One region of the Bilophila sp. T19-St14 genome, then DNA from elsewhere that is predicted to be linked to it. Evidence: predicted binding sites of a transcription regulator. Region 1 holds the regulator's gene; the other holds the start of a gene.
The links. Region 1 encodes sigma-54, which starts transcription at its own class of promoters, with help from an activator protein. Its sites were predicted from a motif close to CTGGCACGGNNNNTGCTT; they were not measured.
Positions count from the first base shown of each region.

Region 1 (15,360 bases):
GGATAAGGGAGACAAGGGGGAACAAGGGCCGAAAGGCGCAACCGGAACGAAAGGCGCAACTGGAGCAACAGGACCGCAGGGGCCAAAAGGCGATGCGGGGGCGAGCATTACCGCAGTGGCCATCAACGCCAACGGGCATTTGATCGTTACGATAGGAGATTAACAAATGGCGCAACAAACATATGATCTTGGGCCGGTGTGCCCGATCTATAAAGGGGATTGGTCGGCAAAGGCCACATACGAAACCTTGAACATGGTTCGCCACGGCACTGCGCTGTGGGTAATGACCGCAAAGACCTATACTGTGGGCTCCACACCGTCCGACTCATCGACGTTCTGGAAAAAGGCCGCACAGGACGGAGCGGCGGGAGCGAAAGGCGCAACCGGGGCCAAGGGCGCTTCGCTTGTGGTGAAGGGCGCATGGGCCAGTGGAACGGCCTACGTAAACAACACTACGCAAATTGACGTGGTGACGTATAACGGCAGTTCCTATGCCTGCAAGAAAAGCCATACCTCCACCACCTCCATCCTCCCCACGAATACGGCTTACTGGACGCTGATCGCGCAAAAAGGCGCGACTGGAGCCAAAGGCGACAAAGGTGACAAAGGGGCCACGGGGGAACAAGGGCCGAAAGGCGACAAAGGTGATACGGGCGCTACTGGGCCGCAAGGCCCTAAAGGAGCCACGGGAGCGACAGGGCCACAAGGCCCGCAAGGGCCTGCGGGAAGCACTAGTTACGCGGCACACTCGGCAGTAGTTACGCCTAATGTAGTTGCTATATCTGAAAGGACTGGCGTTAACCTACCGAATGGAGGAACATGGCGGTATCTTGATAAGGGAACAAAAGCAATAGATGAAGCTGGAGGAACAATGGTTACCGGGCCAGCCCTTGCTATCAGAATAGCATGAAAAGGATAAAAAGATGACGGACTACAGACAAATCATCCACCGCACTTTTGACGACTCATACGTCATCACGAAAAATGGCATGCCCTACCATGTCTATCCCTACGCCGCCGAATTCGCGGAAGAATGGGACGAGGTGTTTGCCTACGCCGAAGCGCATCCGGAATGTGTGACCGAAGAAAAACCCTATGTGCCCACGCTGGAAGAGCTGAAAGCAGCGAAGAAGGCCCGGATCGACGCGGAAACGTCCGCCGCCATTGCTTCCGGGTTCGACTATGCCGTGGGCGGAGTCACCTATCATTTCAGCTATGACACCTTTGACCAGCAGAATTTTGCGGATACGGCGAATGTCTGCCTGATGAAGCAATCGGGAATGCCCGGCCTGCCCGAATCCGTGACGTGGAACGCCTACACAGTACCGGGCGGTGAACTTGAGCGTTTGACGTTCGACGCATCGGGCTTCCTCGCGCTCTACGCGGGCGGGGCCATGAATCACAAGAACGAGACGATGCAGCGCGGCGGGGAACGTAAAGCGGCTGTGGAGGCCGCGACCACGCCGGAAGAGGTTGAAGCCGCATGACCTACGGAAAACACATCCTCATCGGCTTCGATCAGTTCCTCAACACCCTCTTCATGGGCTGGCCTGACGAAACCTTGAGCAGCCGATGCTGGCGGTGGGAACAGGCAGGCATACGCACATGGCCCCGCAAGCTCGTGGACGCGCTGTTCTTCTGGGAAAGGGAACACTGTAAGAGCAGTTACGAAAGCGAGAGGGAGGGCAGGCAGTCGCCCCCTGAACTGCGGCGCGTGACCCCGGAAGCGTAAACCGTTAGAGTATGTTCAGGCAGAGGCGGGGGAGATTGGAGCCTCCCCCACCGGCTCGGCGTCTCACCGCCGAACCACGGCCCCACACGATGATTGCAGCATCGTGCAAGGTTTCCGCCAGTGTTTGTGCCCATTCTACGGGGCGCACGAAGGGTAACAGGCGGAACGGCGGGGCGCAAGACAGGACTCAACTCAGTGATGATAGGAGCTGAACAGGATAAGCGGCAGGATTGGACGTTTCAGGGGTTTGCCCCTCAGTTTGATGTCCATGTACGGGAGCAGTTGCCGTGGTATGGGATGGTGACGGAATCCATCGTGCTGATTGCGCGGCATTACATTCCTCGGCGGGGTCTGGTTTATGACCTTGGGGCCAGCACGGGGAACGTCGGGCGGGCTCTTTCGCCGACGCTGACGGAGAGAAACGCACGGCTTGTTGCGCTTGATGAAGTCCCGGACATGGTGAAGGCGTACAATGGGCCGGGTAGGGCGGTCATGGCTGACGTAGCCCGATATCCCTATAAGCCGTTTGATGTTGCTATCTGTTTCCTTGTCCTCATGTTCCTGCCCGTCCCGGAGCGGCGGCGTTTGCTTGCGACGCTGAGGGGGAAGGTGAAGCCGGGCGGGGCGATTATCGTGGTGGACAAGGAAGAATCCCCCGGCGGTTATCCGGCAACGGTGCTGTCCCGGCTGACGTGGGATTGCAAGCTCAGGCAGGGCGCGGAGCCGGGGGCGGTGATGCGGAAAGAGCTTTCACTGTCCGGCGTGCAGCGGCCTCTTTACCGTGGGGAGTTGGGGCCCGACGCCGTGGAGGTGTTCCGGTTCGGAGATTTTGCGGGATGGTTGATTGAGGGATAGAAAAAGCCCTCTCGGTAGTTCCGGGAGGGCTTTTTAGGCACATATTTTGACACATATTTGTGGTCTATTTCGCCACATTTTGACACATTATGCTGAGTGTAAGTTTAATTATTTAAATATATTAAACTATTGTCTAGTCCCTACGACGGGGATAAGGCCGTCGAAACAGTTATCCGCGAAGCCCGTGAACACGGTTTTCAGGGGATAAAGCTGCATCCCCTTTTCAATGCTTTTACGGCGAATGACGCCGTGGTGCATCCCCTGATGGAAGTCGCGCAACAGATGGATTTGCCTGTATTCATCCATTCGGGGCATCCACCTTTTTCCCTTCCCCACAGCATTATCCAGCTTGCGGAGGATTTTCCGAAAGTACGGATCGCGATGGTACACATGGGACATGGAAACGGCATCTATATACAGGCCGCCATTGATCTTTCCAAGAAACACGACAATGTGTACCTCGAAACATCGGGGATGCCCATGCACACCAAAATCCGCGAGGCCTACAATACTGTCGGCAGCGAACGGGTTTTCTGGGGGAGCGATGCGCCGTTCCATCATTACCGGGTGGAAATGCTGCGGACGGAGGTCTGCGGATTGCCGGAGAACGCCCTTGAGAAGATCTTTTATTGCAATATCAAGCAGTTCTTAGGATTCTAGTTCAGATCCACAAAAAAAGAAGGCTGTGTCATAGAAAACGGTTGATGCTTTATTTCCTTGAAATTTCAAAGAAATAACCAATAAAATCCCCCAATCACAGAGCCCACCAGCAGAAAGATTGAAGGAAAAGCATATATTTTTCAATATATTGCTGAAACAAGACAACCATGTACTATGACAGAGCCAAAAAGAAAAGCCCCGTATGACGGGGCTTTCTGTCATCTGGAGGAGAAGATGAGCAGGAGCGCCAATGCGGTGAAGATGCATGCGGTGATCCGGTTGAGGATGATTTGCCCCCGGATGGAGGCGTTGAACCACTCGGCAAGCCTGCCGCCAAGGAACGAAACGCCTCCGAAGACGATTAGTGTAGCGAGCTGAAAGAGGAGGCCAAGAGTGATGAGCTGAAACGGGACATTTCCAAGTTCCGGTTTGGCGAATTGCGGAAGGAAGGCGAGGAAGAAAAGCGTAACCTTGGGGTTGGTAATGTTCATGATCACACCCCGCCGATACAAGGCCCAGTAGCCGGGAAAGGTGCTTTGTTCAAGCCATGCCCTAGATGCGCCGCTGCGGAAGGAAAGCCATGCCAGATACAGCAGGTAGGCCGCCCCTGCACATTTCAAGACAGTAAAGGCCATCTCGGATGTCTGGAACAGTGCCGCAACGCCGAGGGCTACGGCTGCCGTATGCCCGAAAAGCCCGGTCATCAGCCCTAACGTGGTCATGATGCCGGCCCGAAAGCCATACAGGGCGGACTGGGTTAAAACGAAAATATTATCGGGGCCGGGGGCTAATCCCATTACTATGGCAGCAACAAAAAACGCTCCGAGGGTTTCAAGAGGCAGCATGTTCATATTCCCTATGGCATTGATGTGTATGACAGGCTGTATCTCTAATGCCTCGAAGCGGAAAAAGCAAACCTCAGAAGTGAGCGGATCAGCCAAGCTCCATATGCCGATGCTCCACGGAAACAGCATAGTCTTGCCGTTTGAGGGCCCGCATAAGGGCTTCTGTCATCGCCACGGAGCGGTGTTTCCCTCCCGTACATCCTAAGGCTACCGTAATACGGTAACGTCCTTCAGCATCATAAAGGGGCAAAAGAAAAGATAAAAAATCAATAAGCCGTTTTTTAAATTCTTTACCTGAAGGTTCACTGAAAACATATTCGGCAATGGCGCTCTCTTTTCCCGTCTGCGGGCGCAACGCTTCGACGAAGTAGGGATTGGGGAGAAAACGCAGATCAAAGACAAGATCCGCTTCGCGGGGAACGCCGTATTTGAACCCGAAGGAAATCAGATTGACCTTGATGGTGTGAAGGCGTTCTTGGGTGCTGTTCCATTTGCGTTGAATGCTCCGCCGCAAGTCGTGGATGGAAAAGGAAGAGGTATCGATGACATTATCGGCGATTTCCCGAACGGAAGCAAGGCGTTCCATTTCTTCGCGCACGGCCTGTTCCAAGCCGACGCCTTCCCGTTCAAGCGGATGGGGACGGCGAGTTGTGGCGTAGCGCCGCATAATAACGGCTGGATCTGCTTCCAGATAAAGGATCTTCGTGCGGAACCCCATACCGGACAGCCGATGCAGCGCCTGATCGAGTTCAGCCATAAACTCGCTGCGCCGCTGATCGAAACCAAGAGCTATGCCATGAGAAGGCTCAACTGAGGAACTCTGTAGAAGGCGCACCATCTCCGGCATGAGCTCTGGCGGCACCCCGTCCGCCGTGAACAGGCGCATGTCCTCAAAGACATGAAGTACAGTACTTTTGCCCGCACCGGAGAGCCCGGTGATGATAAAGATCGGCTTATCAGCATTCGCTTTGGGGCCTTCGGGAGTAGGGTTCATCGACTTTGTCGCGACATGGTTAGGAAGGAGAGGCTGATCCGTCATGAGTGCTTCCGTAGTAACAGGAAGCCCGCCCGGTGATACTCTCCGGGCGGGCTTGTTGAAATTACTTTATCGTATCGGCACAAGCCCTAGAAAATAGGATCTATCAATCCAAGGTTACCGTTCTTACGCCGATAGATGACATTGATGCGATCATTTTCCGAATTTAGGAAAGTGAGGAATTCAAAGTCATTTGCATCAAGCTGCATGGCCGCTTCGTCGGGACTCATGGGCTTGGGAGAAAAATGGTCGCGCCCCGTAATCGTGCGTTCACCATCCTCTTCCGTTACTTCAAACGTATACACGTCAATATCATTGGCGCGCCCCTTCCGATGGATTTCCTTGTTCCGGGAAACAAACTTCTTGACCTGAGCTTCCAGCTTATCAAGAACGAGGTCGATGGAGGCGTACATATCTTCCGAGGCTTCGCTGGCGGCAATATTGATGCCGTCACCGGTAAGCTGAACTTCAACGCGCTGGCGGAACTTGTCGACCGCCATATTTACCTGCGCATCAAGAGCGGGGTTCTTGCCGAAGAACCTTCCCAACTTCTCCATACGGCGACGGGCATACTTACGCAAATGTTCAGACGGCTCGAAATTCTTGAAAGTAAAGGAAATGTGCATGAAGCCTCCTTTGGCTGCTAACCAGTCCGCACAACGAATACCAAGATATCCGCAACGGACATTGCTTTGTCAGGCATGATTCCTTTACAACAACCTTTTTGAGGTCCTGTCAAGGCCTCTCAAGCGGCCTCGAACGGCTAAAAATGGGCCTTCCTTCTGGATGATGACGGAATATCCATTGCCATCCGGTACTTGGCTACCGTTCTCCGGGCTATATTCACCTTTAAGTGTTCCTTGAGAATTTCACCGATGCGTTCATCCGAGAGGGGATTTTTAGGATCTTCTTCACTGATGCACTTTTTGATGAGCGCCTTGACGCTCTCCGAACCCACTTGGCTTCCGTCATCCAATTCCAGCGCGCTGTTGAAGAAGAACTTGAGTTCGTACACGCCAAAGGGGGTTGCCACATACTTATTGGTCGTGATGCGGCTGACCGTGGATTCGTGCATGTTGATATCGTCGGCGATGTCTTTCAGGATAAGCGGCTTGAACTTGCTGATCCCTTCCTCAAAAAAGCCGCGCTGATGTTTTACAATACTTTCGACAACTTTGTACAATGTCCGCTGCCGTTGGTGCAGGCTTTTGATAAGCCACGCCGCGGAACGGATTTTTTCGTTGAAGTATTCTTTTTCCTTGCTGGACGCGTTTTCCGATGCATTATCATACACGGGGCTCAAGTGCAGATTCGGCAGTCCGTCCTCATTGAGGACAATGAGGAATTCCCCGTCCACCTTGTATACAAAGACATCAGGGCTGACATAAGTGGACACGCCTTCACCAAAACTCGCTCCGGGCATGGGATCAAGGGACTGGATGATATCCAGATATTCCTTGAGTTCATCCATATCCAGCCGGAACTTGCGGAGCAGGGGCTTGTATCTGTGGGCCTCCAGATCCTCAAGGTGATCGCGCACGAGATCGACAAGGACCTGATCCCTATCATATCCTAAAGCCTTTATCTGGATGAGGAGGCATTCTTGAGGCGTTCGGGCGGCGACACCCACCGGATCAAATAACTGGATGGCCTTAAGAACCGTTTCCACCTCTTCGACTGTAGGCCATGCCTTGTCTTTCGTTTCGTCGGTTGAAGCCTCGCCAGCAAAATCCGCCCGTGCCATCTCCGCCATTTCTTCAAGGGATGCTTGAAGGTAGCCGGAAGAAGAAAGATTTCCGATAATGATTTCACCGAGTTCTTTCTGATCGTCAGTAAGGGAGGAAAGGCGGAGCTGCCACATAAGGTGGCTTTCAAGCGTGGGACTGGAGGCATATCTGGCTTCCAGAGAACTCATTTCTTCGGGGAGCTCATAGTCTCTGGGCTGGACTTGCTGCGGGGTACTTGCGAATTCTCCGAGATAGTCTTCCCAGTCTTCGGAGCGGGCCACTTCCCGATCGTATGTAGGCTCATCGCGTGGGGATTCGGGGCGGACTTCTGCGGGGGGCTCGTTGGAGGGCTCATCCTGTATTTCTTCGAGAAACGGGTTTTCCAGCAACTCCCGCTGAACCGTTTCCACAAGCTCCAAGCGGGATAGCTGCAATAGGCGGATAGCCTGCTGCAATTGTGGTGTCATCACCAGCTGTTGTGAAAGCTTAAGCTGCTGTCTGAGTTCCAATGCCATGCAAATATCCCGTTGTCATAAGAGTCTGTCCAACCCGCAGGAACACCTTAAAAGAGGAGGGGAACCGACGGTACCCGTCAGGCCAAGAGCAACCGAGCATCTTTATGCCTCACATGCAGGGATTATGCCACATGCTCAGGGATGTTGCAAGAACAGGGATGCTTTTTTCTTCTGTTCTTTTCTTGTAGGTGGTTATTTGATAAAAAAGAAATGAGAAAAAAACTGGTTATTGTATTTTCCCCAGAAAAAAAGATCGGTACCGGAGTACACGATCTTTTTTTATCATTACAAAGAATGGCGAGCTACGGAGCCTCAGAGCGAGAACCCTTCTCCAAGATAGACGCTCCGAGCCTGTTCATTATTGACAATGGTTTCCGGTGTCCCGGAAAGAACGACCTGCCCTTGCACCATGAGATAGGCCCGGTCGCAAATCGTCAGAGTTTCACGGACGTTGTGGTCAGAGATGAGAACTCCGATCCCGCGATCGCGCAAGGCGCGTACCAAACCTTGAATATCGCCCACCGCAAGGGGGTCAATCCCGGCAAACGGCTCGTCGAGCAGGACGAATTTCGGTTCCCGAATAAGCGCACGGGCGATTTCCAAGCGTCGGCGTTCCCCACCGGACAGGTGCATAGCGTGGGATTTTTCCAGCCGGGTGAGGCCGAAATCTTCAAGCAAGATATCCGCCCTTTCTTTCTGCTCCTTGCGGGAAAGGCCCGTATGCTCCAGAATAATCTGAAGGTTTTGACGCACCGTAAGTTTTCTGAAGACGGAACTTTCCTGCGGGAGGTAGGAAATGCCCACACGTGCGCGCTCATGGAGCGGCCAAGTGCCAATATCCTGATCTTCAAGGAGAACCCGACCTGAAGACGGCTTGATGATCCCGGTCAGCATATAGAACGAAGTAGTTTTACCCGCCCCATTCGGGCCGAGCAGACCAACAATTTCCCCTTGGTTCACTTCGGGGGAAACGCCGCGCACGACCTCGCGTTGGCCGTACCATTTACGTAAATCAACTCCAGACAGTCGGGCCATCAGCGGTTCCCCCGAATCGGGCTGGAGCTTTTAGAGCCGGAAAAGACCGCTTCGACGCGCTTCTTGGAGCCGCCCATGACTTCACTACGGTTTTCTTCCGTAAAATATTTGATGGTCTCCCCAGTAACCGTATTTTCCCCGTCGGTCAGACGGGGATCGCCTTCCATGAGAAGGACGCCGTCGTCCATCGTATAGGTCGCTTTCGCGCAAGTGCCGTTGCGGTTTTCGCTTTTCATGCGCACATTCCGTTCGGCGACGATACGATCTACATCACCGGCGGCCATTCCGGCAGGCATACCGCCTTTTTCGTTTTCTTTCTTCTGTGCGTCCCCTTTGGGCGGCTTCAAATAAACCGTGATCCTGCTGGCCCATATTTCAATATCCGGTCGGACTACATGGACGTTTTTGTCAAAGATGACGAGCTGTTTTTCAGCAATATAGGTCAGCTGATCGGAGGTGATCCGTGTTTCAACATTTTTGGCGGGCTTTGGCGGCGTCACCGGCGCTGCCCACAGCGGGGCAGAGCAGAGCAGGCTTAAACTCAGTGTGGTTATACCTAAAAATTTTTTTTTCATAATGTTTTCCTAGCCGTAACCCATTGAAGCTATAGCGGCTTATTTCTTTGCAGGTTGAGGTAATTCTTGCTGGGGATTGGCCTGCGTTTCATGCGGAGAAGGTACGGCATTGACGTTTGTGGCATCGGGGCGGGGCTTGAGTACGACCAGTACGCCTTCCGAACCATGTACTTCATTGGCAGCAAGATCCCAAGCAAGAAGGGTGGCCGTCCCGGATGCCGTGGGACTTTCAAACACAGCACCTTCTGGAAAGGTCATAAGGCGCTTATTGGCATCGTAGTTCATGCGCGAACTGGTGATGACTTCATCATAACGAGTGATGACGACATCATCCCAAAGCGTGAGGAATCGCTGGTTGTCGGTGATTTTTCCAAACTGGGCCTGCACATCAAGAACATCATCGTCAGGGTTGCTTGCGGAACCTTCACCGAGCGCATAACGGACGACGGGCTTGTCCACATCGATCGTATCGCCGTTTTGGGACATATGGGCCCAGCTCGCTTTGAGACGCCACAGTTCCAATCCTTTATTTCCTTGGAAGAGGTTGATCCCCTTAATGGCTAGTCCAGCCACTTCCTCAAGCGGGTTGCCGGGTTGTGTGGCGTTGTCTTGCAGTTTCGCCCCGTCAAGAGACTTGATGCCGCCCTTGTTGGCGACATCAAGCAGCCTGCCGATCAGCGTTGTTTCCCCGCCACGCTTCGCGACATACCAACCTCCAGCGAGAAGTGCCGCCAGAGCGGCAATAAGCAGGATTCGTGACCGTTTCATTCCAGACGCATCCAATGCTCAAGCAGAGCGTCACGTTTCCCTTGGCAAGTCAACAACAAATCGACAAATTCCCGGACGGCGCCGCATCCGCCTTCTTTTTGGGTTACGAATTTCGCCAGTTTTTTGACGTCCGGCATGGCATTCGCAACGGCGGCGGGCAGCCCCACACGAGACATCGGTGCAAGATCGACCCAATCATCCCCAAGGTAGGCGATTTCGTGCCACTCAAGGGACATCCGTTTACGCATCCCGTCAAGGATAGTACATTTGTTGTCGGATCCGCCGTGATACTCGGTCACGCCAAGGACTTCAAGCCGTCTCACGACGCAGGGCACATCCATGCCGGAAAGGACGGCGACTTCAATCCCCGCTGTTTTGGCCAGCCGGATGCCGATCCCGTCAAGGACATGGAACCTCTTCATGGCCAGCCCGTGAGCGTCATAGTAAAGGCCGCCGTCCGTCATGACACCGTCCACATCCAAGACAAGAAGACGGATGCGTTTGGCGAGGCTTTCAAGCGATTCGTGCCGTGGAGTGGGGGATTGGCCGGATCTTCCGGTCCCATCGGAATAAAGGGTATTACAAGTCATAAGGAATGTTCCATATGGCTGAAAGTTGCTTCAAGAGCGCCGGAAGCTTGGCCACGGGCCAACTGTTGGGGCCGTCGCACAGGGCTTTGTCGGGATCCGGGTGGCATTCCATAAAAATACCGTCTGCCCCAGCCCCCGCAGCGGCACGGGCCAGTGTGGGCACGTGATGCCGTTCACCACCGGAGCAGCTGCCTTGCCCGCCGGGGAGCTGAACGGAATGTGTCGCGTCAAAGATTACCGGGACGCCCAGCGCACGCATGATGGGTATGGAACGAAAATCGACCACGAGGTTATTGTATCCGAAAGAGGAGCCTCGCTCCGTCAGAAGGACACGGTCATTGCCAGCCCCGACCACTTTATCGCGCACGGGGCCCATATCCCACGGGGCTACAAACTGGCCTTTTTTGACGTTGACGACGCGGCCCGTCCGTGCCGCCGCCAAGAGCAGATCCGTCTGGCGGCACAAAAAAGCGGGGATCTGAAGGATATCCGCCACCTCACCGACAGGCCCGGCCTGTTCGGGCAGATGGATGTCCGTCACGACGGGCAGCCCCGTTTCCTCCTTGATCCGAGCCAGCCATTCCATGCCTTTAGCCAAGCCCGGGCCACGGAAGCCTTTCCCAGACGTTCTGTTGGCCTTATCCCACGAACTCTTGAAGACGGCAAACAATCCGGCTTCCCTGCTGGCTTCGGCTACGGCGTGCGCCGTGTCCAGCGCCAATTCAAAGCTTTCCAGAGCGCAGGGGCCCGCAAAAATAAAGTGCTCCTTCCGAAGCTGGCTATAGAGCTCGTCCGATGTCATCATGGGCATTCCTTAACGGTAAAAGGAGTTCTCGCTAGGAGACGGCCTTGCGGTCATTCCGGTTTTATCACCGGAATGACCGCAAAGGAATAAGCATTATGGGAGGGAAGTCTACTTCTTACGAGCCATGCAAGACGCACGGATGAAGTCCTTGAACAGCGGGTGGGGCTTCATCGGGCGGGACTGAAATTCAGGATGGAACTGACAGCCCAAGAACCACGGGTGATTGGGGATTTCAACGATTTCCACCAGCGTACCGTCGGGAGACTGGCCGCTGAAAACCATGCCCATATCCGCAAGACGTTCGCGATAGGCATTATTGAATTCGTAACGATGGCGATGACGTTCGTTGATATTGGCCGTTTTGTAAGCCTCAAAAGCATGGGTCCCTTCCGAAACGGTGCAGGGATACGCGCCGAGGCGCATGGTTCCGCCCTTGTCGCTTTCTGCATCGCGGCGTTCCACGGCCTTTTTGCGGAAATCGTACCATTCGGTCATCAGGTAGATGAGCTTATCCTTGGCAAATGGATTGAATTCTTCGGAGTTGGCTTCTTCGATGCCGACGACGTGGCGGGCGAATTCGATGACCGCACACTGCATGCCGAGGCAGATTCCGAAGAAGGGGACATTGTTTTCGCGAGCGTAGCGGATAGATTCGATTTTTCCCTCGACGCCGCGATACCCAAAGCCACCGGGAACAAGGATGCCGTCAGCGCCCTTAAAGGTTTCGGCGACGTTTTCAGCCGTTACCTCCTCGGAGTTCACATAACGGAGATCCACAGCGACCCTGTTGGCGATGCCGCCATGCACCAAAGCCTCGTGAAGGCTCTTGTAGGCTTCCTTCAGTTCGACATACTTGCCGACGATGGCAATGGTGACCCGGCCCTGCGGATTCTTGACGTTGTGGACCAATTCTTCCCACGGCTCAAGCTTGGCGTTGCGGGCGGGTAGGCGCAGCATAATGGCGACCTTCTGATCCAAGCCTTCTTCATAAAGCTTTAAGGGCAATTCGTAGATGTTGCTCACATCCACGGCGGAGAATACGGCGTCTTTGTCCACATTGCAGAACAGGGCGATTTTGGCGCGGAGGTCGGCGGGGACGGGCTCTTCGCAGCGGCAGAGGATGATGTCAGGCTGGATGCCGATGGAACGGAGTTCCTTGACGCTGTGCTGCGTGGGTTTGGTCTTGTGTTCCCCGGCGGAACGGAGGTAGGGCACGAGCGTCAGGTGGATGTAGAGGCAGTTGTCGCGGCCCAGTTCGGAGCGGAGCTGACGGATGGCTTCAAGGAAGGGGAGGCCTTCGATGTCGCCCACCGTGCCGCCGATTTCAATGATGGCGACGTCGGGAGCGGGATTTTCGGGTTCATCCTTGGCGAGGCTGAGGATGGCGTTTTTGATTTCATCGGTAATGTGGGGGATCACCTGCACCGTGCCGCCGAGGTAGTCGCCGTGGCGTTCCTTGGTGATGACCTTATAATAGATGGAACCCGAAGTCGTGTTGTTTTTTTGGGAGAGCGCCGTATTGAGATAGCGTTCGTAGTGCCCCAAATCGAGGTCCGTTTCCGCCCCGTCATCCGTAACGTATACTTCACCATGCTGATAGGGATTCATGGTTCCGGGGTCCACATTGATATAGGGATCAAGTTTTTGGATGGTCACGGTCAGTCCACGCGTTTTCAACAGTGCGCCGATGGAAGCCGCCGAAAGCCCTTTGCCGAGAGAGGAAAGGACGCCACCAGTGATGAAGATAAACTTGGTCTTCATGAAAAACCTCGAGTTTATGATTTTCCCGCCGTGAAGGAGGGGATGCAGTGTACGAAAGTCGCTCTGAAACAGGATACATCAGAAAAGGAGAGAACGCGAACACAAAAAGCCCGCCTGAGCGGGTCGATACGCGGCTGGTTCTGTAACGGAAACAAGGCGTTGACTTAGGCACCCGCCTGTTCCAAAAACATAATTCCTCTGCTTTTCAGCAGGCCATTCAGATGCACGCAAACAATATCTGCCAACTATAGCCTGTTTTCAGAAAAAAAACAGCCATTGACTGAAAAGAAACACCCGCATAAAGTAAATCCCCCATTCCAGACTGGCTCCTGTTTTTGTTTCATCAAAGGACGCAGCTGGAGCATGCAGGCGCGTTATCGCTTTTTCGTTAAGTAAGATTTTAATTTTTATGCAGGAAAAGGGTGGACAATGAGTCAGGTCAACACGCTGGTCATTACCGGATACGGCACCAATTCGCATCAGGAAACAGCGCATGCCGCACGTCTGGCTGGTGCGGACAGGGCTGATGTGGTGCATTTTTCCGACATTGTGGCTGCGAAGGTCCGCCTGAGCGAGTATCAATTCCTTATTTTCCCCGGCGGATTCCTTGATGGAGACGATCTCGGTGCGGCACAGGCCGCGGCACAGCGCTGGCTGCATCTTTCCGATGCGGAAGGTCAGCCCATGTTGGACAGCTTGAACCGGTTCGTCGATGCGGGAGGTCTTGTGTTGGGGATCTGTAACGGATTCCAGTTGCTCGTCAAGCTCGGTATCCTCCCCGCCTTGGACGGGAAGCGTTTTGAGCGGCAGGTTTCCCTCAGCCATAATGACTCCGCCCGCTATGAGGACAGATGGGTTCAGCTCAAACCTAACCCTGACAGCCCTTGTATTTTTACCAAAGGATTGGCTGTCCACGGGGTGCTGCCGATGCCTGTCCGTCATGGCGAAGGCAAGTTGGTGGCCCGCGATGCCGCGACCTTGCAGCGGTTGCAGGACGAAAATCTGATTGCGTTGCAATACACGCACCCGGAAACTGGTGAGGTCACGCAAGAGTATCCTTGGAATCCGAACGGTTCCCCGTTGGGCATTGCCGGCCTGACGGATCCGACCGGGCATATCCTCGGACTGATGCCGCACCCTGAAGCATTCCATCACGCTACGAATCATCCCGGTTGGGCGCGCGGGGAAGTCGCGGTGCCCGGAACCGCACTTTTTGCAAACGCTGTCCGGTACCTGCGTGAGAATCCCGTCAACCACAGCTAGAAATCTACTGTTCGGCAAGATAGAGGAATTGGAAGCATGAAACAGTCGGAACTCATTGCGCTCATTGAACGGACGGCACCGCTCGCGATCGCCGCGCCTTGGGATAAATCGGGTGTTCAGATCGCTTCCGCACGGCAGGACATCAATCGCCTCGCCGTGTGCCTTGATCCGACGCCGGAATCTATCCGCATCGCACTGTCCGAAGGGGCTGAAATGATTTTGGCCCATCATCCGCTGACGCTGGAGGGACGGTTCACGGATCAGCTGGACAGCTACCATGAAGTCCTTTCGCTGGTGTTTCGGGCCGATGTGCTGTTGTACTCGGCGCATACGTCCCTTGATGCGAATCCTTTGGGACCTGTCTCGTGGCTGGCAGACGAACTGGGGCTTTGCCGTATTCCTTCCTCTGATACCAAGGATGGTGAGGCGGCACATGGAATGCCATTGCCGCTGACTGTGCTGGAACAGACGGGGACAATGGAGCGGGGCGGCAGTTCGTACGCCTGTGGCTTCGGTGTCGTCGGTGATTGTGCGGTTGACATCACCCCGGAAGAGCTGAAAAAAATGTTGGCCTTATGGCTGGTGGGGAGTTGTCCCCGCTTGGCTGGAACCTTGCCTGAGCGCATCCGCCGCATTGCCATCTGCCCCGGATCGGGAAGTTCGCTTGCGCCTGAGGCCGCTGCCTGTGGCGCGGATCTGCTCATTACCGGTGACTTGAAGTATCACGCTGCGCTCGATCTTCCCCTTCCAGTGCTGGATGTGGGGCATTTCAGTCTTGAAGAAGAGATGATGCGGCGTTTTGCCCTGCAATTGAAAGAGAATGTGTCTGATGTCGCCGTGCAGTTCGTGCCCGCGCAGGATCCTCTTGCGCCGTTTTCCCCCACAGACTGAGGCGTAATCCGTTATCAGATTTCAGGAGAAGAGTTGTGAGCCTTTATCTCGAACAAATCCGCCAACTCGTGGCCCTTCAGCGCGTGGACGATGCCATCCATTCTGTGGAGATGGAACTCGAACAGGCCCCGAAGGAATTGGAAGAGCTTAAAAAACGTTTTGCTGCTGCAAATACGCAGCGCGAGCGGGTACTGGAAAAGCTTGCGCACTTGAAGGAACAGGAAAAGCGTATTGCCGGCGAACTCGATGACGACAGCACCCGCATCAAAAAGAGTAAGAACAAGATGATGCAGGTATCCAAC
Region 1 is NZ_BAAGFT010000001.1:472,862-488,221, forward strand. Features, by position in the region: gene AC6I1V_RS02140 (carbohydrate-binding protein) at 1-163, shown strand, start outside; gene AC6I1V_RS02145 (carbohydrate-binding protein) at 167-910, shown strand; gene AC6I1V_RS02150 (DUF4376 domain-containing protein) at 924-1,487, shown strand; gene AC6I1V_RS02155 (pseudouridine synthase) at 1,484-1,732, shown strand; gene AC6I1V_RS02160 (class I SAM-dependent methyltransferase) at 1,931-2,587, shown strand; gene AC6I1V_RS02165 (amidohydrolase family protein) at 2,717-3,247, shown strand; gene AC6I1V_RS02170 (LysE family translocator) at 3,466-4,092, opposite strand; gene rapZ (RNase adapter RapZ) at 4,181-5,086, opposite strand; gene hpf (ribosome hibernation-promoting factor, HPF/YfiA family) at 5,218-5,754, opposite strand; gene rpoN (RNA polymerase factor sigma-54) at 5,892-7,370, opposite strand; gene lptB (LPS export ABC transporter ATP-binding protein) at 7,683-8,405, opposite strand; gene AC6I1V_RS02195 (LptA/OstA family protein) at 8,405-8,980, opposite strand; gene lptC (LPS export ABC transporter periplasmic protein LptC) at 9,020-9,748, opposite strand; gene AC6I1V_RS02205 (KdsC family phosphatase) at 9,745-10,338, opposite strand; gene kdsA (3-deoxy-8-phosphooctulonate synthase) at 10,328-11,149, opposite strand; gene pyrG (CTP synthase) at 11,252-12,904, opposite strand; gene AC6I1V_RS02220 (phosphoribosylformylglycinamidine synthase subunit PurQ) at 13,334-14,167, shown strand; gene AC6I1V_RS02225 (Nif3-like dinuclear metal center hexameric protein) at 14,204-15,058, shown strand; gene AC6I1V_RS02230 (zinc ribbon domain-containing protein) at 15,094-15,360, shown strand, end outside.

Region 2 (15,360 bases), 1.2 Mb from region 1:
TCCACGACAAAATAGGTGGCTACGTCGCTCTTGGAACGAACCGGGGGATGCTCGGAACGCCAGTCGTTATTGCCCCACTCCAGATAGAGGGTCACCGCCATTTCAGGCGTCAGGTTCCAATCAATCTGCTGGTCGGCAAACGCCGCCAATGGAGATGTATTTTTCGTAGAGGAAAGGTGCGCTGTATTCATATCCAATCCACCTTTGCTGATGACATTGAGTTGCGTTGACCTATTAATAGTATCCATTACTATTCTTGTCAACTACTCCATGTCATATCTCCGTAATTTATTGTGCAGCGTCGCCCGCGTGATCCCAAGCCGGCGGGCGGCCTCGCTCTTATTGTCCCCCGTATCCTGAAGCGTCCTCAGGATGGCCGCGCGTTCCATCTCATCCAGCGTCATGCTGACAGGCTCCACGCCTGCCGTCCCCTGCAGCTCGGCAAGCGCGGGGGCGTCACCGTTCTTGAGCGCGGAGGATACCGCCATAGGCAGCTCACGTTCGGAAATATACTCCCCAAGGCAGAGGATAGCCGCCCGCTCCACGGCGTTCTCCAGTTCGCGCACGTTGCCGGGCCAGGAATACTTGAGCAGCGCATCCATCGCCTGCGGCGTGAACCCCTTGATCTCCTTGCGGTTTGCCAGCGCAAAACGCTCCAGAAAAGCCGTGGCGAGCACAGGGATGTCCTCACGGCGTTCCCGCAGGGAGGGCACTTCCACGCCGATCACGTTGAGCCGATAGTAAAGATCTTCACGGAAACGCCCTTCGCTGACTTCCTCGCGCAGGTTGCGGTTGGTCGCGGCAATGACCCGCACATCCACGATGATGGGCGTATCGCTGCCCACGCGCTGGACTTCCCCCTGCTGGAGGGCCCGCAGAAGCTTTGCCTGAAGCAGGAGGGGCAATTCACCGATCTCATCAAGGAACAGCGTGCCGCCGTCTGCCTGGCTGAACCGCCCTTCCCGGCGCTTGTCCGCCCCTGTGAACGCGCCCTTCTCGTGCCCGAACAGTTCGGACTCCAGCAGGGATTCATTGAGGGCCGCACAGTTGACGGTGACGAACGCCTTGCCTTTCCGGGCACTGGCCTCCTGAATGGCGCGGGCGACCCGTTCCTTGCCCGTCCCCGACTCCCCGGTAATCAGGACGGTCGCCTCGGTGGGCGCGACCGTATTCACCATCTCAATAAGTTCGCGCATACGCGGGCTGCGTCCGAGAAGGCCGGAGGGGTTTTCACGGATATATTCCCTCAGTTCCCGGTTCTCAGCCGCCAGCCGGGTATGATCGAGCGCCCGTTCCAGCGTGAGGTGCAGCAGATCGAAATCCAGCGGCTTTTCCAGATAGTCATACGCACCGAGCCGCAACGCCGCCACAGCGGTTTCCACGGACTGCCATGCGGTCATGACCAGAACCGGAATCGAGGGATTATGATGCAAAATTTCCCGGATGGCAGAAATGCCGTCCATGCGGGCCATGCGCACATCCGAAAGCACGGCGTCGTAAGCCCGTTCCTTGACTTTTTCCACGGCGGTATCCCCGTCGTCGGCCTCATCCGTGGCATATCCCCACCCCCTGAGCACCGTCCGCAGCATCGCCCGGTGGGAACTGTCGTCGTCCACAATCAATATGGTAGGTGGCGTGCCCATCTCATACCTCCTCGCCTCCGGCGGCAATAAATCCGGCAGGCTGACCTTCCGAAAAAGGGGTTTCCCGGACTCCCCGGCACCGCCGATGCCGTACCCGCCGGATACCTCCCGGCGGCGATACGATACCCGTCTCCCCCATCCTTCCCCGCCGTGGGCGGGATAATCCCCTTGACGGCGGCTCCACCGCTCCCACGGCAAAACATCCCCACACGAACGGAACAGCCAACGCATCCGGCGTGGAGGGAAACCCGTTCAAAAACCTCCCCACATGGGCGGAGAGCACCAATTTGTTAGGCTCTATATAGCATACTCCCCCACATGGGCGGAGAGCATCCCGGACCGAAAACTGGCCTCGCTTCGTCCTGCCCAACTTCCCCACATGGGGGGGAGCCCCCCCGATGCGGACGGCGTCGGGGACATTTTCCCCGAACTTTCCCATACGAGTGAGGTGCTCCCTCGTGAAAACTCCGAAGATGTTCCACTGTACGAAACTTCCCCACACGGACGGGGAGAGCCCCCATGCAGCGGCAGATCCGTGGGGCTCAGTCCCAACTTCCTCACACAGGCGAGAAGAGCCCAATGCCCACAGTGCGCAGGCTCCGGCAACCGAACATATCCCCACATGAGCGGGGCAATCCGACAACGGCCCGAACCTGAACGCACTGTTTTCAAAACTCCCCACACGGGCAGGGCGGGCCCGAAGCGAAGGCATGACGTAACCCATGCATCGGAAAACTTCCCCATACGCGGAGCGAACCCCAACAACAGGGAAGGCTCGTCTTATCCTTCTGAAAAGCTCCCCATACGCGGGGCGGGCCCTATCGGAGTACGCAGGGAGGCGTGACAAGGCCCTTTCCCGCCATAAGCGGAGATTGCCCCCGGACGGAACGCGTACCCCATGCCCTGCACAGCCGAAGCCGTTCCTGCAATCCAATAATAGTCATGCCGCCCCAATCGTCAGCCCTTTTCCCAAGATTGTGCCGCAGCAAGTAATGAATATTTTAGGCTGTGCCATGAAAATGGTTGATGCTTTTTCCTTGAAGTTCCAAAGGATTAACCGGCAAAACGCCTTAGCCCTGTATTCCTCCAAAAGGAAAACCGGAGAAAAAGGCTGTATTTTCACCGCACTTTGGAGATGAAGCAACCACATACCATGACAGGGCCATTGTTCTTTCGTGCCCCCCAACAGACGACCAGCAAAATCCCCCAGCCATGAAACTTTCCGGCGGGAAACCGGATAAAATGTATTTTGAGTATGTTGCGGATATAAAACAATCAAATCCGATGACAGAACCTTTCTCAAATGTCCCGCGGAAACGAGGAAACAAGCGGGAATCCTCACGGTGCCCGCCTTTCTTCCCAACGTTTTCCGCGTCCGCTCATTCATGCCCGTGAACCTTCCCGGCCTCACCGCCCAAGGGCAGGAGCAGACGGAATACGGCGCCCTGCCCCGGCTCGGAAGTGACGGAAATGCTCCCGCCGTGGGCCTCCATGATCTTGTGTACCGTGGCAAGGCCGAGCCCAGTCCCCTGCCCCTTCGTGGTGAAATAGGGATCGAAAATATGCGGCAACGCCTCCGGCGCGATGCCCATCCCGGTATCCCGGATTTCGAGGCGCAGGGCATCGGGTTCGGGATGCAGCGACAGGGACAGTTCGCCGCCGTCCGGCATGGCTTCAAGCCCGTTCAGGCACAGGTTCAGGATCACCTGACGCATCCTGTCGGGATCGATGGCCACATCCGGCAGCACATCGGGCGCGTCGAACCGTATGCCAACCTTGTGGTTGGCGGCGTCCTGCCCGATGAGCCGGAGCGTGTCTTCAACCAGACGCCGCATCCCGGTCATGCGCGGGCGGATGTCCGTGGGGCGCGAAAGCCCTATCAGATCGCCGATGGCCCGGTTGAGGCGTTCCACCTCTTTGACCATAACCTGTGCAGCTTCCCGATCCGCGCTGCCTTCAGGGAACCGCCCCCCGAAATACGTCGCGTATCCCTTGATGGAGCTGAGCGGGTTGCGCAGCTCGTGGGCGACGCCCGCGGCAAGGTTGCCCACGGCGGCGAGCTTTTCCCTGCGGCGGACTTCCGCCTCAAGGCGGCGGACTTCCGTAAGGTCACGCAGGAACATGAGCGAACCGAGGCGGCCTTCATAGCCTTCGTTGACGTGCCCGCCGCGTACCGAAAGATATTGCTGCTCCTCTCCGTGCCGCAGGACGATTTCCGTATCCGGCAGCACAGGTTCCCGCAACAGTTTCGCCGCCAGTTCCGCCAGCGCCGAAGGGAGCACGTCCGCCGGTTTCCGGCCCAAGAACGCCTTGCCCTCCGCCGGGGCTTCCATGCCGAGCAGGGCCAGCGCCGCCTTGTTCATCCGGGTGATCCGTCCCTTGGCGTCGAAAACGACCAGCCCGTCCGGAAGCGTTACGGCCAGCTCTTCAGCCAACGCTTCAGCCACCCGCTGCCCGCGCCGGGACGAACGAACCCGCTCCACGGCGTGCAGGCCAAGCAAGGCCAGCATACCCGCCAGCAGCACCCCCGCCCCCAGCAGGACGGCGCGCTCCCGGTTCTGAGCCTGCGCCACTTCGAGCGGGGCAAGGTCAAGGCCGAGAAAGACGTAGGGCAGCGGCCCTGCCGCCGGTTCATCCCGCCTCCCCCCGCCTTTTATCTTGGGGTGGAATGTCTTGAAGACCACGAACGCCCGTGAGCCTTCCATATCTATGATCGCCCATGAAGGGTTTCCCGATGGGCGCAGCGCCGCGATTGTCTCCGCGCCGAGTTCCCTGCCGCCGCGGGTATTCAGCACTTCCCCCACCCGCACCGGGTTGCTGTGCGCGAGGATAGTCCCATCCGGCATGGTCACCGCGATAAAGCGCACGTCGGGCCGATCCGCCAATTCTTCGACAAGGTACTGCAACCGGATGCCCGTCCGCGAACGGGTCCCGGATCGGACGCCGCTTTCCAGCGCCGTGACCAGCGCCACGCCCTTTTCCGCAAGGAAACGAACCATAGCCGTCTGCGTGCGGTCGAGCGAAAGCCCCGTAAGGAGCACGACGCCGAAAACGAGCACCAGTGCGGCGCCGAGCGTCCCTATCAGCGAGTTTCCGCCGCCGACTTTGGCCTGCTGCGGGGAGGAGGAGAAAAGTCCTGTCGTCTGCATGGATACGGATATTCCTTTAAGGCAATGCGCAAAAAACACTGCCGGAACGAAGCAAAAAACGCTCCAACCACCCGGCACGGGACGGGCCTGCGGCGATCCGCCGTCCTAACGCGTGGTATGCTTTTTGCAATTTTTACGGCTATTGACGAGCCCTTCAAAGCTCACGTACATGTCATACTGTGCAGATTCTGGCTCAGGATGCTTCCTGGCCATACCCATACCTGTCATTCATTGCCACCCAAAAAGCGAAAGGGGCTTCATGCAGATATATACAGAAAACAGATTCTGTCTGCCGCTGTTTTACCTGATTGTACTGGGGGTTGCGCTCTCTGTTTTGAGCTGTCCCGACAAGGCGTTCGCTGAGGACGCCTCTTCCGGGGTTCACGAAGGCCAGCCGCGGCAGGCTCCGAAAGGGCTGCCCCCTTCCCGGATGCCGGAGGCTTTCCCCGGCTTCTCTCCTGATGCGCCTTCCAAATGCCCGGCCCTCGCCCCGCAGCAGGCCCATGACGGCAGCCGGTTCGACAGCCGCCTGTTCGCCATGCCGCTGCCTCAAAACCTCACCCCCGAACAGCAGCAGGCCGCACTCGCCATCATGCGCGAGGCCGAACCCTGTCTTACGGTCATTCATATCCAACTGCGTCAAACGCTTACGGAACTTCATAACCTTTCTTTCGCGTCCGACACCCCCCCTGACGCCCTCGCCGTCATCGGGCGCAAGCTCATCCGCCTGCGTACCGAGGCCATACGGGAATTGCAGCGCATTTCCGCACAAATGGAAAAGCTCGCCGGGTTCAATCCCGGCTGGGGCACCCGCGTGCGCGGCACCAAAATAGAAGATCTGAACCCACAACCCCTCAACGAGCAAAGCGTGGAGTGATTCCATCCCGCCGTTCCCGTGGCAGCCATGCTCCCGAAAGGAGTGTGGCTGTCTCTTTTTTAGCCACCTCCGCGCATCCGGGCTTTTCCCTGTGTGATTCTTATACACTGTCAAATATCCCTGTCCAAATTCTATACAGCTTTTCAGGACAACGGGAAGCCTACCAGAAGCGTTATATTAATGATTACATATAAAATCGAATACTTAAAATATTTGGCACGAGCATTGCTATAGCTTAGGCAAGAGTGACGAACAAAACACCTTTTAGGAGAACCTCAATGAACCTCAATAAAGCCTCTGTCGCCGTAGCCCTTGCCGCTTTCCTCGCGGCGGGCGGGATTGCCGGACAGGCGCTGGCAGCGCCCCACGACGGGCACCACGGCCACTGGAGACAGCAGAGGTCGTATCAAGACTGTGTTTACCAAGCGCTCACACAGGAAAAGAAAGCGCAGTACGACGCCATCATGAAGGATTTCGCCGACAAGACCGCGCCGCTGCGGGACAAGCTCGCGGCCAAGTACATTGAATTGCGCACGCTCGGCAACAGCCCCACTCCTGACCCGAAGGCCATCGGCAGGGCCACGGAAGAACTCGTGGCGCTCCGCAATGAATTTGCCAAGGAACGCGGCATGATGGCAGACAGGATTGCTAAGGAAGTCGGCATCAATGTATTTCAAGGCAAGGGGCCGGGGTGCCCGGTTGAACGGCCCCGCCGATGCCCCGCAACAGGGATGACCGTCATGCCCGACGGCCCACAGCCCGGAGCGGAAGCCCCGGCAAACGAATAACAAGCCCCCCTCCTGCCGTTGGTCAGTCTCCCTTTCCAGCGGCGAAAAACCCTGACTCCCATCCAGTCAGGGGAAACAACAATCGGCATAGCCGTTTATATATACGAGAGCCTTCTACAACTTTGAACGACCGGTTCCACCTGACCGTTTCACAGGTGCCTAGCTGAGTCTGTTCGTTCAATGGCAAAGTCATCCTCCTCCTTACAGAAACTGTATCCTCCTCCTTCCTCCGCAGCGCCCCGTCTCCTCCTCCGGGGCGCTGCTCTTTTGTGCGGCGGAAGGAAAAATCGGGGAGGGGAAGAGGGGACTTTCTGAAGAAAGCCCCCTCTTCCCCTCCCCGAACCCCTCCCCTTCTCCCCCAAAGACTTTCAACCTTATCGAATCCCTCCTCCCAGTTTTCCGGTTGGCAAAAGGGCCTCCCTTGAAAGAGCTGTTTACTTCTGCAATGAAAACCGCATTTCAACTATCTGAAATTTAAAGGCTATGTCATAGAAAACGGTTGATGCTTCATTTCTTGAAATTCAAAGGCTGTGTCATGGTATTTGGTTGTTTTGATTCAGTAATATACTGAAATATATGCTTTTTCTCAAAAATTTCCACTGGTGGACTCTGTGATTGGGGGATTTTATTGGTTATTTATTTGGAATTTCAAGGAAATACAGCATTAACTGTTTTCTATGACACCGCCAATTCAAAAAGAATGGCTCTGTTATAGTTTATGGTTGTTTCATCTCCACAGTGCGATGAAAATACAGCCTTTTTCTCCGGTTTTCCCCTTGGCGGGAGCCGCGGATAAGGCATTTTGTCGGTTATCCCTTCGGAGCTTCAAGGAAAAAAGCATCAACCGTTTTCTATAACACAGCCCCAAAAAATAACCAAAATGCAACCTTCTCCGCCGCAATATCCCCAATCATGAAGCCTCTCAGCAAAACGGGTAAAAAGCCTGTATTTTCACTATCTTGCAGCAATTAAACAAGGTTCTGTTATAGTATGTGGTTGTTTCATCTCCACAGTACGGTGAAAATACAGCCTTTTTCCAGTTTTCCCCTTGGCGGGAGCCACGGATAAGGCATTTTGTCGGTTATCCCTTTGGAGCTTCAAGGAAAAAAGCATCAGCCATTTTCTATAACACAGCCAAAAGAACAACCAAAATGAAACCTTCTCCGCCGCAATATCCCCAATCATGGAGCCTCTCAGCAAAACGGGGAAAAAGCCTGTATTTTCATTATATTGCAGCAATTAAACAATCACACACTATGACAGGGCCTAAAATAGAAACCGCTTACTCTAACCAGTCTTCAGGAAATATCTATCGCTTATATGGCAGAACCATAAAAAAACGGCTTCCCCTACAAAGGAAAGCCGTCTTTCATCCGAACGCCCTTACAAGAGGGATTCGATAAAGCCGAAAGTCTTTGGAAGGGAGAGGGGAGGTTTGGAGGGGGGAGGGGAACCTTTCTCCAGAAAGGTTCCCCTCCCCCCCTCCAATTTCCATTCACCTACCCATCCCCTAAAACATGCCGATCTTGCCCAGCGCTTCCTTGGCGATTTCACGGCAAACGGGATCTTCGTCGCGCAAACCGGCCTGAAGCGGCCCTCTGGCTTTGGGCGCAAGATCGGGCCGGGCCAGCGCGAAATGTTCTACGGCACGGAAGCAGGAACGGCGCAATACGTTGTTGTCACAGAAATTGTCGTCCTTGCCCGTGTTGATGATGTAGGAATTGAGGATGGGGTAAAACTCGTCCCCAAGGCGGCGGTGCTGGGCGAGGATCTCGGCAAAGGCTTCGGGGATGCCCCAGCCGATGTTGCCGGATTCCTCGTTCATGTGCCACATCAGACGCCGGACAACATTGCGGGCCTCCTCAATATGTTCGTCGGCCATGCGGGAAACGGCTTTCCCCAGCGCCGAGGCCGCGCGGGCTGTCGCTTCGCCGCCGAGGGGCAGACAGGAAAACAAAGGGCCCACCAGCTCACGGGCGGGGACTTCGTCCAGCTCCTTGGCAAAATCGCCCCACCCCTGCCCTTGCAGTTGAGTGCGGATCGTCGCCTTTAAGGTACGGAAACGTGGCTGCATGAAAACACCTCATCGTTTTTGCGGAGTATGCCCCCAAAAAGCGGGAGCGGCAACACGGCCGGTCCCGGATTCCCGCCGCGTTTTTTCATATCGCTGTTGCAATTCCTCTCTTGAAGGAATAAATCGTTCAAGCCATTCGGCAAGATCCTCACAGGTTTCGGCGTCGCGTTCTGTCTGAGCTTGACTCTCCGAAGCTGAGAAGGTATACGTCACTGATCTACGTTTCCAAGGAGAGTTTCCATGAAAAGAACTTACCAGCCCAGCAAGATCAAGAGAGCGCGGACTCACGGTTTCCGTGAACGCATGAGCACCGCCAGCGGTCGCGCCGTCATCCGTCGCCGCCGCGCCAAGGGGCGTAAACAATTAGCTGTTTAACCCGGCCTCGTCGGCATCGACTGCTCCGGCGGCCCGATTTCACACTTTGTTATGATGAGGGCCGTCGTTTTTATTCCAAACACTTCGTCGTGTTTGTTCGTTTTCGTGCATCCGGTGATCCGTGGCGCGTCGGTATGGCCGTCACCAAGAAAATCGGAACAGCAGTCATGCGGAATCGTGTCAAACGAGTGCTCCGGGAATGTTTCCGGCTGCATCAGGCCCTATTGCCTCCGGCTGTGGATCTTGTGATCGTGCCAAAGCGCCACCTCAAACCTGAACAGCTCGATCTCGCTGCCGCAACCCGCGAATTCCTTCCCTTGATCAAGGAAATCGGCGGGTATGTCGTGTTGCGCCGCGAACAGAACGCCTGCCCCGACAGCTCCCGCGACGGAATCGCCGCACCCGGCGGGCTCGAACCGGAAACGGCTCCCGGAGTCAAGGCGTGAAACGCCTCTCTCTGCGCCGTCTGGCGGTCCTGCCCATCCGTCTCTACCAGTGGACGCTGTCTCCCGTGCTTCCACCTTCCTGCCGTTATCATCCCACCTGTTCAGCCTATGCCATAGAGGCTGTGCTGACCCACGGCATTTTCAAGGGCAGTTGGCTCGCCCTGCGGCGCATCCTTCGTTGTCACCCCTGGTCTTCGGGAGGCTATGATCCCGTACCTCCCCCACATTCTTCCTCTTTCAGCCATCAGGAGCAACTGGATCATCATGGACGATAAACGTACTTTCTTGGCCATCGCCCTGGCAATCGCCGTTCTTTTGGCGTGGACCCCGCTGGCCGAACACATGGGCTGGATCCAGCCCCAGCAGCCCCCCGTAGCCACTCAGGAAGCCGCGCCAGCTCCGGCGGCGCAGCCTGTTGCCGCGCCCGCGCCTTCCCTGCCTGTGTTCACGCCTTCGGCCGGTGCCGACGTCAAGGTGGAAACCCCGCTTTATTCCGCCGTCATCTACTCCGGCGGCGGCATCCTCCGCTCCTTTACGCTGAAGCATTACGACGAAACCATCAATGCCGATTCCCCCAAGGTGAACCTCATTTCGCCGGAAGCTTCCAAGACCGCCCCCCTCGGCCTGACCGTCAACGGCCAGCCCTCGTGGAGCACCGGGCAGTGGTCATTCCAAGGTTCCGACCTGAACCTCAAGGCCGGGGAACAGGGCAGCCTGACCTTCACCGGCATCGTCGACGGCATCCGCGTGACCCGCGTCATTACCTTCAACGCCGACAACTACCTGTTGAGCGAAAACGTCCTGGTGGGTTCCGCCGACCAGACGCCCCGCACCGTCCGCCTCGGCTTCACGGTCGCCGCTACCCCGTTCAGCAACGGCAAGTACGACCCCACCCGCCTCGCGTGGGACGCCAACGAAAGCTTTAAGGAAGAAACGAGCGCGAGCACCCTCGCCGAACAGGGCATCATCGAACAGGGCGTCTTCAACTGGGCCGGCGTCATGAGCAACTACTTCATGAACGTCACCGCCCCCGCCGATCCCAACAACCTGACCCTCAAGGGCCGCGTGCAGGGCGACGTGTGGCGCCTCGCCCTTGAACGCCCCGACCTGCTTACGCCTTCCAACGGCAGCGAAGTGCCCGTAGCCGTGAACTGGTGGTTCGGCCCCAAGGATCGCACCATGCTGGCCACGGCTCCCGATCATCTGTCGCAGGCCGTGAACTTCGGCATGTTCTCGATCATCGCCCGCCCCCTGCTGACCATTCTGGCCTTCTTCCATTCCTTTGTGGGGAACTGGGGCATCGCCATCCTGATGCTCACCTTCTGTATCCGCGTCGTCTTCTGGCCCCTGTCCCAGAAGAGCTTCAAATCTATGGAACAGATGAAGAAGCTCCAGCCCATGATGAAGAAGCTCCGCGAAAAGCATAAGGACGACAAGGAAGCCCTCAACAAGGAAATGATGCAGCTCTACAAGACCTACAAGGTCAACCCGGCTGGCGGCTGTCTTCCCATCCTTGTGCAGATCCCGGTGTTCATCGGCCTGTATCAGGCCCTTCTGAACTCCATCGAGCTGCGCCACGCCTCCTTCATCGAATACCTGCCCTTCACGGACATCACTTGGCTGGCCGACCTTTCCGCGGCGGACCCGTTCTACATCACGCCGCTGCTCATGGGCGCGTCCATGTTCCTCCAGCAGCGCCTCACGCCCGCCGCCGGCGATCCCACCCAGCAGAAGGTCATGATGTTCATGCCGGTCATCTTTACGGTCATGTTCATCAACTTCCCCGCTGGTCTGGTCATCTACTGGCTGTGCAACAACATCCTGTCCATCGGGCAGCAGTGGTGGATGCTGCGTAAGGCATAACGGTTTGTGCGAGGAGAGGTTCTCATGGATGATTTCAAAGAATTCCAAGGCAAAAGCCTTGACGAAGCGATCCGCGCCGCCTGTTCGTATTTCGACGCGCAGCGGGAAAAGCTGGAAATCGACATCGTACAGGACGCCAAAAACGGCATCTTCGGCCTGGTCGGGGCGCGTAAGGCCATCGTCCGCGCCCGCCGCGCACAGCTCAAGCCCCGCGTAGGGTCGCTCTTGGCACGCGATGCGCAGCCCGCCTCCTCCCCTAAGCCCCGTCAGGGGCAGGCTTCCCGCCCGCCTCGCGGCAACCGGGAGCCGAAGCCGCCGCTTGAGGAAGACGACTCCATCGGCAACCGCATCCTTCCCCCCGTGGAGGAAGAGGACGATTCCATCGGCAACCGTATCCTCCCCGATGAGGAAACGTATATCGATGATTCCATCGGCAACCGCATTGATGAGCCCCGCGCCCCTCGCCGGCCCCGCCGCAGCGACGGCCCCCGCATCCCCTACGAAGGGAATGAGGACTTTTTCCGGCCTCGCCGTCCCCGTCCCGAACGCCGGGCCAATCAGGATCGCCCGGATCGTCCCGAACGCCAGGATCGTCCGCGCGCGCCTCGCCCTCCCTACGAGCCGCGTCAGGAACGCCGCCCTATGGGAATTCCGGCGGAACAGCATGTGCTGCGGGACAGCTCTCTGGAGTTCGATCAGGACGAAGCCCTGAATGAAGGCCTGCCCTCCAAGCCTTTCTCCGAGCTGGATCAGGAAAAGCTCGCCGCCGTTTCCCAAGAAGTGGCCTCCAGGATCGTCAGCTCCATCCTCGGTGAAACGCCTGTGGAAGTGAAGATCATGGAGAACCGTGTGGACATCCATGTGGACTGCGGCGATGACTCCGGCCTGCTCATAGGCCGTGAAGGGCAGACGCTGGCGGCGCTTCAGTATCTGACCTCGCGCATCGTCAGCCGCCGCATGGAAGCGCCGGTCCGCGTGCAGTTCGACGTGGGCGACTACCGCGAACGTCAGGACGACCGGCTCCGTGAGCTGGCCCTTGCGCTGGCGGAGCGTGTCCGCGCCACGGGCCGCCCCTGTTCCACCCGCCCCATGAGCTCCTACCATCGTCGCCTCGTGCACATGACGTTGCAGGACTCCCCGGACGTGCAGACCCGCAGTTCCGGCGAAGGCCCACTCAAGCGCGTGATCATTCAGCGCCGCCGTCAGGAACGGCACTAAAAGACATATCGGGGAAGGGGAAGGAACCCTTTTGGAAAAGGGCTTCCTTCCCCTTCCCCGAACCCCATCCCCTTCCTCCTAAAACTTTCATTATGGAGGCAGGGGTGAAAAAACGGCTTCGGTGAAGCCGCTTTTTTTGTATGGGGATATGGATGCGCTGCGGGGAAAGCCCGGCGGTGTTCCTGTCGTCCTCCCCCGCACGGATCCGCTCCTTCTTGGAATGGTGTCATCGCGTATTTCAAGCTGTCGTCCTTCTCCGTGCGGATCCGCCGCTCTTGGCAAAAAAGCGGTCTCAGAATATCATCCCCCCTCAATAAGAAAAGGCTGTGCCGTAGAAAGCAGTTGATGCTTTTTTCTTGAAGTTCCAAATGAATAGACGGAAAAATGCCTTGGTCATGAATTCCGCCAAGGGGAAAGCCGGAGAAAAAGGCCGTATTTTCACCACACTGTGGAGATGAAACAATCACATACTTTGGCAGGGCCTAAGAAAAACGCAGGCGGCCTGACTGTTTGGCAACGGGCAGGCCAATGCCTGCATGAAAGATGCCTTGAAATAAGGAAGGGGAGGGGGAAAACGTGCGGGCGCTCCCCGCTTCCGGGAAAGGTTTTCCTCCTCATGATGCGCCCTCTCTTCAGGAGCCATAATGACCACCGATACGATAGCGGCCATAGCGACGGCCCCCGGTGCCGGAGGCATCGGCATCATCCGGGTCAGCGGCCCGGACGCCCTGCCCATACTCGAAAAGCTGTTCGCACCGGCCGGGAAGGGGGGCTATAAGCCGTGGACTCTACGGCGCGGGCGTGTTCAAGACATGGAAGGCAACACGCTTGATGATGCGCTGGCGGTGTTCATGCCCGGCCCCAAGACCTTTACCGGGGAAGATGTGGCGGAATTCCAGTGTCACGGCGGCCCCGTCCTGCTGGCGGCGGTGCTTGAAGCCTGCCTCTGCGCTGGTTCGCGCCTTGCGGAGCGGGGGGAATTCACCCGCCGCGCCTTCCTCAACGGCAGGATGGATCTGACGCAGGCCGAAGCCGTCGCCGAGATGATCGCCGCGCCGTCCAAGGAAGGCGCAAGGCTTGCAGCCGCCAAACTCGACGGCGTGCTTGGGCAGCGCATCGCCGGGCTGCGGGACCGCGTGGAGCACCTGCGGGCGCAGATCTGCCTTGCCGTGGACTTCCCTGAGGAAGAAGTGGAATGCCTCCCGCAGGAAGGTTTCCTCGCCGCCATCGCGGACGTAAAGGCGGCTGTGGCCTCCCTGCTCGCCGGGTTCGAGCGGACTCGCTGCTGGCGCGAGGGCGTGACCGTAGCCCTCGCCGGCCCGGTCAATGCGGGCAAGTCCAGCCTCATGAACGCCCTCCTTGGCCGCCAGCGTGCCGTTGTGACGGAATACCCCGGAACTACACGCGATTTTCTGGAAGAGCCGATCCGGCTTGCAGGGCTCCCCGTCCGGCTTGTGGATACGGCGGGCCTGCGCGAAACGGACAACCCCGCCGAGGCGCAGGGCATCCAACTGGGCCGCTCCATGATCGAATCCGCCGATGTGGTCTTGCTCATGGTCGACGGCGCGGAGGGGGCGACGCCGGACACATGGGCATTGCTCTCGGAGCTCGGCCCGGAACGCACCATCCTCGTCTGGAACAAAAGCGATCTTGCCACCCCTCCCCCGCACTGGTATGGAGAAGAGACGGGCCTTTCCGGGAAACCGGCGGCCCATGCCGTTATTTCGGCCCGCAGGGGGGAAGGCCTGGAAACGCTGGCCGAAGCCGTCCGGGAGCTTGCGCTGGCCCGCAGCCAGGGGCAGGAGCCGGAACCGGGCGAAGCGGCGCCCAACCTGCGGCAGGCCCGGAGCCTGACGGAGGTGCGCGGGGAGCTTGAGGCGCTGGAACAGGACATCCTCGCGGGGGTTCCCTATGATTTGTGCGCCGTCCGTCTGGAAGGCGCGGCTTCGGCGCTGGCGGAGATCACCGGGCTGGACACCCCGGAAGAAGTCCTTAACCGTATTTTCGCATCTTTCTGTATCGGCAAATAGCATGAACGCATCTTCAAACGCAGCCGGCGGGGAACCGCTTTCCAAAGAAGAAATCAACGGCCTGCCCATGTTGGCCTACGAAGGCGAGGTAATGCTTGTCCAGACCGAAGGCGAAATGGCCCGTGCCCTGAATTTGCTTAAAAAGGAAACGCTTCTCGGATTCGATACCGAATCCCGCCCGTCCTTCAAGAAAGGCAAGAGTTACCCGACCTCGCTCATCCAGCTTGCCGGTTCGGAGCTTGTGGTGCTGATCCGCCTGAACCTCACGCCCTTCTGCGAGGCGCTCGCGGGGCTGCTCGCCGATCCCGGCGTCATCAAGGCGGGTGTCGCCATCCGTGACGACATGCGCGCGCTCCAGAAGCTGCATGAGTTCACACCCGCCGGGCTTGCCGATCTCGCCGAGATGGCGAAGCAGCGCGGCATCAAGGCGCAGGGCCTCCGCACGCTGGCGGCCCAGCTCATGGGCTGCCGCATCAGCAAGGCCGCCCAGTGTTCCAACTGGGCGAAGAAGACCCTCACGCCGCAGCAGATCCGCTATGCCGCCACCGACGCGTGGATAGGCCGGGAACTTTATTTGCGTATGGTGGAGCAGGGGTGAAATCGGGGGAGGGGAGAGGGACCCCTTCTGAAGAAGGGCTTCCCTCTCCCCTCCCCCGCCCCCCCCTCCCCTCTCCCTCCCAAGACTTTTGGCCTTATCGAATCCCTGCCCACAGCTTTCCTTAATGATAAAAATCAATTAAACATGCTGGTTGTGCCATTAGGAAATAGTTGATGCTTTCTTGAAACTCCAGAAGGATAAGCAATAAACTGTTTCGGCTATGAAGCCGCCAAAGAAAAGCTGGAGAAACAGGCTGTATTTTTATCATGCTGTGGAAATGAAACGACCTCATCCTATAT
Region 2 is NZ_BAAGFT010000001.1:1,685,580-1,700,939, forward strand. Features, by position in the region: gene AC6I1V_RS07270 (DVU0772 family protein) at 1-191, opposite strand, end outside; gene AC6I1V_RS07275 (sigma-54-dependent transcriptional regulator) at 264-1,643, opposite strand; gene AC6I1V_RS07280 (hypothetical protein) at 2,584-3,030, opposite strand; gene AC6I1V_RS07285 (ATP-binding protein) at 3,023-4,792, opposite strand; gene AC6I1V_RS07290 (hypothetical protein) at 5,052-5,669, shown strand; gene AC6I1V_RS07295 (Spy/CpxP family protein refolding chaperone) at 5,948-6,457, shown strand; gene AC6I1V_RS07300 (DVU0298 family protein) at 7,968-8,531, opposite strand; gene rpmH (50S ribosomal protein L34) at 8,772-8,906, shown strand; gene rnpA (ribonuclease P protein component) at 8,894-9,352, shown strand; gene yidD (membrane protein insertion efficiency factor YidD) at 9,349-9,627, shown strand; gene yidC (membrane protein insertase YidC) at 9,617-11,215, shown strand; gene jag (RNA-binding cell elongation regulator Jag/EloR) at 11,240-12,433, shown strand; gene mnmE (tRNA uridine-5-carboxymethylaminomethyl(34) synthesis GTPase MnmE) at 13,075-14,463, shown strand; gene AC6I1V_RS07335 (3'-5' exonuclease) at 14,531-15,061, shown strand.
Region 2: the regulator sigma-54 is predicted to act here: its motif matches at 5,883-5,900, upstream of AC6I1V_RS07295 (Spy/CpxP family protein refolding chaperone).